Regions from separate parts of the Flavimobilis soli genome, predicted to be linked through region 1. Evidence: predicted binding sites of a transcription regulator. Region 1 holds the regulator's gene; the other holds the start of a gene.

Region 1 (4,411 bases):
CACCGGACGAGAACGCGACGACAGCGGCCACGAGGCCACCAACGACGACGAAGCCTGCGGCGAGCAGCACACCGACCGGGACCTGGGCGAGCGCCGCCAGCACTCCAGCCGTGGGAGCTGCGGCCGCGCCACCAGGGACGACCCCGGCAGCGGTGCCCGCACCGTTGACCGGCGCACCTGCGGCACGGCCGAGGACCGCCGCGGCGTCGGCCTGGGACGCGGCCAGACCTTCCGTGCCCGCCGCGGCACCTGCACCGGCAGCACCCACGGCAGGCACCGCACCACCGAGGGGGAGCAGGCCGAGCGCACCGAGGCCGAGCGTGCCGAGGACGAGCGGGGCGACGACGGCGCGCATCCCCTGCGCGAGGTCGCCCAGCTCGAGGGCGGCGGCGCGGCAGACCGCGCACTGGTCGAGGTGCGCCTCGACCCGCGTCGTCTCGCGACGCGCAAGACCGCCGCGCGCGTACGACCCGAGCTGCTCGTTGATCGCCCGGCAGTCGTCCGCGACGCCAGCAGTGGTGAGGTGGGCCTGCAGGTAGGCCTGGCGCAGCCCTTCGCGCGCGCGGTACGCGAGCGCCGAGACGCCGTTCGCCGACATGCCGAGCGCTGGCGCGACCGCCGCCGGGGTCTGCTGCTCGATGTCCAGGTACCAGAGCACCGTGCGCCAGCGCTCCGGAAGGGACTCGAACGCGCGCGCGACGGTGCGGTCCTCGAAGCCCTGGAGCATCGGCTCCTCGGTGGACGCGAGCGGCCCGACGACCGAGTCGAACACGTCGACGTCGTCCGTCGCTGTCGTGCGCCGCGCTTTCTCGAGCGCCTCGACCGCCCGGCGCCGGACGACCGTGAACAGGTACGCGCGGAACGCGACGTCCGGGCCCTTGCCCGCGCGGAGCACCCCGAGGACCTTCTCGAAGGCGCCCGCGACGACGTCGTCCGCGTCAGTCGCCGGCACGTACCGCTGCGCGACCCTGCGCGCCGCCTCGGCATGCCGCTCGTAGAGCGCGCCAAAGGCAGCCGTGTCGCCCTGTCGCACGGCTGTGATCAGCTCGGCGTCACTCGCGATCCCCTCCGGGACGCGCGTCACGTCACTCATGTGGCTTCCCCGCCCATCTGCGGTGATCACACCGCACCAGAGGAATAGTGCCATGCAACATGCCGCACGGGGCACCCCGCAGCATCTTCCAAACTGGTCACGAAGAGTCGCGTCATAGTCACCGAGCTCGCCCCTCTCATCAGTCGTGACGGACGTGACCGAGCCCTTCGACCCGCAGGAAGCCCTCCTGCGGAGCTGGCGCACGGCCTCGCTCACCACCGTCTGGCGGCACGGCGACGACTGGGCCCACCCGGCCGCCGAGGCCCTCGTCGAGGCCCTCGAGACGGGAGTCGACCCCACCCCCGCCGCGCACCGGCTGGGCGCCGCGCGCGCCGAGCGCGGCAGCGACATGGCCGAGACCCTCGACGACCTCGGCTGCCTCTTCGACACGCTGGGCTTCGACGCGCCGCTCGAGGTCACGCGCGCGGTCGCCGTCGGCTGGGCCGAGTCCCAGGAGACGACGGCCGCGACGCAGTCCTCGACCGACCCGCTCACCGGACTGCGCACAGCCGCATACCTGACGGCACGCCTCGAGGAGACGTACACCGCCGCGACCCCCGAGACCGGGTGGTGCCTGCTCGTGCTCGACGTCGCGACCGAGGGCGGCCACCGCCTCGACCAGATCCGCGTCGGCGCGCTCGTCGGCGCCGCCCTCGCTCGCATGCTCGGCCGCTACCACCCGGCTGCCCAGCTCCGCCCCGGTCTCTTCGCGATCATGACCCGGCGCGACGACGCGCTGCCCGCGACCGTCGAGGACATCCGGACGCTCATCGCAGGCCTCACGAGCGTCGTCGGCCCCCGGTCCATGCGCGCGCCCGCGCGCCTGTGGGTTGAGCGTCTTCCCGACGACCCCGCGAGCTGTGCGGGACTGCTGAGCTCCTTGCGGAGCTAGATTCGGGGGAATTTCCGCAAGGCACGCCACGGGGCCCTGGCACGCGCCAGGGCCCCGTGGCATCCCTCGTACATGCACCCGCTGCGGCGGGCGCGCCCGGTCAGGCCGGGTCGTAGGTGAGGCAGTCCGCGTGGTGCGTGCCGCCAGCGCCGATCCGGACGGACTCGGCGTTGCACTCGAGGTGGTCGTTGTGGCTGCACTCGACGCGCTGGCACGCCCCGACGGAGGCGACGACGCGCGAGAGCCCGCCCTTGAGGTCGAGCGGGATGAAGGTGGCGCAGGACGCGTCGCCCGCGTTCCCGGCGATCGTGATCGCGGCCGCGTGGCAGCCGTCGTGGTTGTAGGAACAGCCAGCGATCGTGCACTCGCTGACGGGAGGCATCTCCAGCATCGCGCTCATGGTCTTCTCCGCGTCTGTCCGATGGTCACCTGTCGGCTCTTGTTGCTGACCATAGGGCTGCGGCGGCGCGTTGTACAGAGAGGTAAGCCTCACCAGAACCGCGGAATCATGCGGTTATTAGGGCATCGCGACGTTGCGGAATGCGCCGGGGATCTGACAGTCAGGAGCGCGGGCGCCAGACGACGAGCGCGCCCGACGTGCGGACGCGGGCCTGCCGCTTGCCGCGGGGCAGGGCGACGATGTCACCGGTCGGGTCTGCCGCGAACACGCGGTGCCCGGCCTCGGTCATGGTCGTCAGGGCGCGCAGCCGCTCGCGGAGGGCGTGCACCTCGTCCTGCAGGTCGAGGATGCGCATGATGCCCGCGAGGTTGATGCCCTCCTCCTGGCTGAGCTGCTGCACGGTGCGCAGCCGCTCGACGTCGCGCGCGCTGTAACGCCGCCCGCGCCCGGGCGTGCGGCTCGGGACGACCAGCCCGAGGCGGTCGTACTGGCGCAGCGTCTGCGGGTGCATCCCGGCAAGCTCGGCGGCTTGCGAGATCGGGAAGATCGGGCGGTCGGCGACGTCCATCAGACCCTCCGTGCGGTCATTCCTGCGCGCGGGCCAGGAGGTCCGCGCGAACGTTGCGGCCCTCGTCCGCGGTCGCCTTCGCGAAGGCCTCGACGGCCTTGCGGGCGGCCGTGTCGAGCTTCTGCGGCACCACGACGTTGACGGTGACGAGCAGGTCGCCGGTAGCCTTCGCGGTCTTCACACCACGTCCCTTGACGCGCAGCGTCCTGCCCGACGGCGTGCCCGCCGGGACCTTGACGCGCACGGTCTGCCCGTCGAGGGTCGGGACGTCGATCGTCGCGCCGAGCGCGGCCTCGTCGAACGTGACGGGCAGGGTCATGCGCAGGTTCGTGCCGTCGACCGTGTAGACGGGGTGCGGCGTGACCTTGACGGTGATGTTGAGGTCGCCCGCCGGGGCGCCGCCGGTGCCGGGGCGGCCCTTGCCGCGCAGGCGGATCTTCTGGCCGTCGCGCACCCCCGCGGGGATGCGGGTCGTGACGTTGCGGCCCTCGACGTCGAGGGAGACGGTCGCGCCCTCGACGGCGGAGCGGAAGGACAGCGTGGTCGTCGCGTTGATGTCGGCACCCTGCTGGGCGCGCGCGCCGCGGAAACCCGCGGGGCCGCGGCCGCCACCGAAGAGGCCGCCGAGGATGTCCTCGAAGCCGCCGCCCGTCGAGGTGTTGGCTCCCGGGAACGGCGTCGTGCGGGTACCGCCACCACCGCCGAACATGCCGCCGAAGAGGTCCTCGAAGCCGCCGGCGCTGCCGGCGCCGCCGGGCCCCGCGGCGAAGCGAGCGCCACCGCCCATCGCGCGCACGGCGTCGTACTGGCGCCGCTGCTCCGGGTCGGAGAGGACGGCGTAGGCCTCACCGATCTCCTTGAAGCGTGACTCCGCCTTCGCGTCGCCGGCGTTCTGGTCCGGGTGGTACTGGCGCGCGAGCTTGCGGTAGGCCTTCTTGATCGCAGCCGCGTCAGCGTCCTTGGAGACGCCGAGGCTCGCGTAGAAGTCCTTCTCGAGCCAGTCCTGTCCGGTCAACAGCGGTCACTTCCTTCGTTCATGTCTGTGCTGAGGGTACGGCCTGCGCCGCGGCCGAGCCGCGGCGCAGGCCGTCACCGATCCGTCGTGCTGTCAGTGCTGCGGTCCGACGACGGCCACCCGAGCGGCGCGCACGACACGCTCGCCGATCTTGTAGCCCGGCTCGACGACGAACTTCACGGTCGTCGTCTGCGCCTCCGCGGACTCCTCGTGCATCAGCGCGTCGTGGAAGTTGGGGTCGAACTCGTCCCCGACCTCGCCGAAGCGTGCGATCTCGAACTTGGCCAGAGTCCCGTCGAGCTTGTCGGCGATGGCCGCGAACGGCCCCTCGAGCTCGCCGGCCTGCCTGGCCCGGTCGATGTCGTCGAGCACGGGGAGCAGCGAGGAGAGCACATCCTCGATGCCCTTGGTGCGAGCCGCCTCCTGGTCACGCAGGGCCCGGT
Region 2 (4,411 bases), 470 kb from region 1:
TGCGACCGCGTCCACTACGCCCGCTCATCACCGGGCCCCGCATGTCGAGCCAGAGCGTCGCGCCGTCGGCGCGACGCCCCGTTCCGTCAGGCCCGCTCGACCGTGAGGCCGTCCGGGCCGCGGTCGACGCGGACCGTGTCGCCGTCGCCAATCGCCCCCGACAGGAGCGCCCGGGCGAGACGGTCGCCGATCTCCCGCTGGACGAGGCGGCGCAGCGGCCGCGCGCCGTACGCGGGGTCGAAGCCCTCGAGCGCGAGCCACTCGCGCGCGGCGTCCGTCACGTCGAGCGTCAGGCGACGCTCGGCGAGCCGGGCCGCGAGCGCCCGCACCTGGATGTCGACGATCTGGCTCAGCTCGGTGATCGTCAGCGGGTCGAACACGATGACGTCGTCGAGACGGTTGAGCAGCTCGGGCTTGAAGTGCGCCCGTACCGCCGCCATGACGGCCTCGCGCTTGTCGCCCTCGGCGACGAGCGGGTCGACGAGCGCGTGCGAGCCGAGGTTCGACGTCATCACGAGGATCGTGTTGCGGAAGTCGACCGTGCGGCCCTGACCGTCGGTCAGCCGGCCGTCGTCGAGCACCTGCAGGAGCAGGTCGAAGACCTCCGGGTGCGCCTTCTCGACCTCGTCGAGCAGCACGACTGAGTACGGCCTGCGCCGCACCGCCTCGGTGAGCTGGCCGCCCTCCTCGTAGCCGACGTACCCGGGCGGCGCGCCCACGAGGCGCGCGACCGAGTGCTTCTCGCCGTACTCCGACATGTCGATGCGGACCATGGCGCGCTCGTCGTCGAACAGGAAGTCCGCGAGCGACTTCGCGAGCTCGGTCTTGCCGACGCCGGTCGGGCCGAGGAACAGGAACGAGCCGATCGGGCGGTCCGGGTCGTTGATGCCGGCACGCGAGCGCCGCACCGCGTCGGAGACGGACGCGACGGCGGCCGTCTGCCCGATGAGGCGCGCGCCGATCGTCTGCTCCATCGACAGGAGCTTCTGGCTCTCGCCCTGCAGCAGGCGCCCGGCCGGGATGCCGGTCCATGCGGAGACGACCTCGGCGATCTCCGCCGCGTCGACCTTGTCCCCCACGAGCTTGGGCGGGCGCGCCTGCGCGAGCTCGACCTCCTGCCCGGCCTCCGGGTCGGGGACGGCGGCGCGCTGCGCCTCCTCGGCCGCAGCGATCTCGCGCTCGAGCTCGGGGATCTCCCCGTAGCGGATGCGCGACGTCGTCTCGAGGTCGCCCTCGAGCTCGGCACGGTCGGCAGCCGATCGCAGCTCGTCGAGCTTCTTGTGCAGGTCGCCGACGCGGTTGAGGCCGCCCTTCTCGGTCTCCCAGCGCGCGTTGAGCGCCGCGAGCTCCTCGCGGCGGTCCGCGAGCTGCGCCCGCAGCTCGTCCGCGCGCGCCTTGTCGGCCTCGTCCTCGGACTTCGAGATCTGCATGAGCTCCATCTCGAGGCGTGTGACGACGCGGCGCAGCGTGTCGATCTCGACGGGCGACGAGTCCATCTCCATGCGCAGCCGGCTCGCGGCCTCGTCGACGAGGTCGATCGCCTTGTCGGGGAGCTGGCGGCCACTGATGAAGCGGTCGGAGAGCGTCGCGGCGGCGACGAGGGCGCCATCCGAGATGGTCACGCGGTGGTGCGCCTCGTAGCGGGACTTCAGGCCGCGCAGGATCGCGACCGTGTCCTCGACGGACGGCTCGCCGACGTACACCTGCTGGAAGCGACGCTCGAGCGCCGGGTCCTTCTCGATGTGCTCGCGGAACTCGTCGAGGGTCGTCGCGCCGACGAGCCGCAGCTCGCCGCGGGCGAGCATCGGCTTGAGCATGTTGCCCGCGTCCATCGCGCCCTCGCCGCCAGCACCCGCGCCGACGACGGTGTGCAGCTCGTCGATGAACGTGACGATCTCGCCGTCGGACTCCTTGATCTCGGAGAGCACGGCCTTGAGGCGCTCCTCGAAGTCGCCGCGGTACTTCGCGCCCGCGACCATCGCGGGCAGGTCGAGCGAGACGATGCGCTTGCCGCGCAGCGACTCAGGGACGTCGCCCGCGACGATGCGCTGAGCGAGGCCCTCGACGACGGCGGTCTTGCCGACGCCGGGCTCACCGATGAGGACGGGGTTGTTCTTGGTGCGGCGCGACAGGACCTGGACGACGCGGCGGATCTCGCTGTCGCGGCCGATGACCGGGTCGAGCTTGCCCTCGCGTGCGGCGGCCGTGAGGTCGACGCCGTACTTCTCGAGGGACTTGTACGTGCCCTCGGGGTTGGGCGAGGTGACCTTGGTGTTGCCGCGGACGGAGGGCAGGGCTGCGCGCAGCGCGTCGGGGCTCGCGCCGGCGCGGCGCAGGATGGTCGCGGCGGACGACGCGACGTCGGCGGCGGCGATGAGGAGGTGCTCGGCGGAGACGTACTCGTCGCCGAGAGCCTGCATCTCGGTGCTCGCCGCGGTGATCAGGCGCTTCGTCGCGTCCGCGAGCCCGGGCTGGGTGACGCCGCCGCCGGTCGCGGACGGCAGGTCGGTGAGCGCCTTGCGGACGTCCCGGCCGACGGTGGACGCGTCGACGCCGGCAGCCGCGAGGAGCTGGGGCGCGAGGCCGTCGGTCTGCCCGAGGAGGCCCGCCAGGACATGGATCGGCTCGACCTCGGGATTGCCCGCGGCCGTCGCCGTCTGGATCGCATCCTCGAGCGCCTCGCGCGACTTCGTCGTGAACTTCGGGTCCATCGTTTCTCCTTGACCAGCGGAAACCCTGATGATCCTGATAACCAACCAGAAGTTGAGTCTATTCCGCTCAACTTCGTTTCGCTATCCGCCAGCCTGCCTTCCTGGCAGGATCATGAGCATCGGCACCGTCGCCCGACAGGAGAGTCCGTGAACGCCCACGCCACACCCGCCCCCTGGTCCCCCGACGTCCTCGGCGACGAGTGGCGCGCCCGGACGATCCACCTCGGCACCGACCGCGAGGGCCCCGTCGAGGCGACGCTCGTCCGCTCGGCCGACGGGCCGCGACACCACCGTGCAGTCCTCTACCTGCACGGCTTCGTCGACTACTTCTTCCACCCGCACCTCGCCGCCGCCTTCGCCGAGCGCGGCTGGGACTTCTATGCCCTCGACCTGCGCAAGTACGGCCGCTCCCTGCGCGAGGGCCAGTCCCCCAACCTCGTCCACGACCTCGCCGAGCACGCCGCCGAGATCGATGAGGCGGTGCACATCATCACCGCCGACGAGCACCACGGGCACCTCGTCGTCCTCGGCCACTCGACCGGCGGGTTGATCGGCTCGATGTGGGCGAACGCCCGCCCCGGCGTGCTCGACGCGCTCGTCCTCAACAGTCCTTGGCTCGACCTCAACGAGAACGTGTTCCTGCGCACCGTCGGCACCGCCGCGATCAAGGCGCTGTCGCACGTCGCGCCGCGCGCCGTCGTCGGCAGCCTCGCCCCGCACTACGGCAGGGCCCTGCACAGCGGTACGGGCGGCGAGTGGGACTACGAGCTCGCGTGGAAGCCGCACGAGGGTTTTCCCGTGCGTGCCGCATGGCTCGCGTCGGTGCGGCGCTACCAGGACCGCGTCGCGCGCGGCCTGTCGATCGCGTGCCCCGTCCTCGTGTGCACCTCGACCGAGACGGGCGACAGCAAGCGACAGCACGACCGCGTCATGACGACCGACTCGGTCCTGTCCGTCGAGCAGATCCTCGCCCGCGCCCCCAGGTTGGGTGCCGACGTGACGATCGAGCAGTTCGACGGCGGCGCCCACGACCTCGCACTGTCCCCCGAGCCCGCGCGCAGCGCCTACCTCACGACGGTGCTCGACTGGCTCGAGACCCGCGTCCCCGCGAGCTGACTCCCCGGTGACCTGCCTGGGCCGACGACCTGGGCGCGGCTCACGAACACCAGCCTGTCACTCCAGGTGGGCTCAGGGCCCCGGGTCCTCCTGCGGTGCACCGTCCGCAGCGCCCGTCGGCGCGTCGTCGCCCGCATGCTCGACTCCCCCGGCAACGTCCGCAGCGGCCGTGGCGCCGTCGGCACCCGTGGCGCTGCCCGCGCGCATGGCGCCGTCCGCGGGCGCGGCGCCGTCCGTAGGCACGACGCCGTCCGCCGCGTGCGCGGCGCGCTCCGCCGCGAGCTCCGCGAGCTCACGCTCGCGCTCGAGCGTGCGCGCCTCGTCGAGGTCGCTCGTGAGCTCGTCCATGACGAGCAGGTCGGTGCGCACCTTGCCGGTGCGGTAGCCGGCGCGGCCGACCATGTGCGCGGAGACGGGCGCGGTGAGCATCTGGAAGAGCGTCACGAGCACGACGACGAGCAGCACGTCCCACGTCCGCAGCCGCAGCTCGAGGCCGAGCAGGACGAGGATGAGCCCGAGCACCTGCGGCTTGGTCGCCGCGTGCATGCGCGCGAGCAGGTCGGGGAAGCGCAGCACGCCGACCC

The links. Region 1 encodes HspR, which represses chaperone genes until heat shock. Its sites were predicted from a motif close to AAGTTGAGTCNNNNNGACTCAACTT; they were not measured.
Region 2: the regulator HspR is predicted to act here: its motif matches at 2,761-2,785, upstream of clpB (ATP-dependent chaperone ClpB).

What each region holds. Positions count from the first base shown of each region.
Region 1 covers NZ_PDJH01000001.1:1,511,524-1,515,934, forward strand. The annotation lists gene ATL41_RS06895 (sigma-70 family RNA polymerase sigma factor) at 1-1,093, opposite strand, end outside; gene ATL41_RS13160 (hypothetical protein) at 1,239-1,985, shown strand; gene ATL41_RS06905 (DUF1540 domain-containing protein) at 2,086-2,385, opposite strand; gene ATL41_RS06910 (heat shock protein transcriptional repressor HspR) at 2,546-2,953, opposite strand; gene ATL41_RS06915 (DnaJ C-terminal domain-containing protein) at 2,970-3,968, opposite strand; gene ATL41_RS06920 (nucleotide exchange factor GrpE) at 4,062-4,411, opposite strand, start outside.
Region 2 covers NZ_PDJH01000001.1:1,976,526-1,980,936, reverse strand. The annotation lists gene clpB (ATP-dependent chaperone ClpB) at 87-2,711, opposite strand; gene ATL41_RS09000 (alpha/beta hydrolase) at 2,859-3,827, shown strand; gene mnhG (monovalent cation/H(+) antiporter subunit G) at 3,900-4,411, opposite strand, start outside.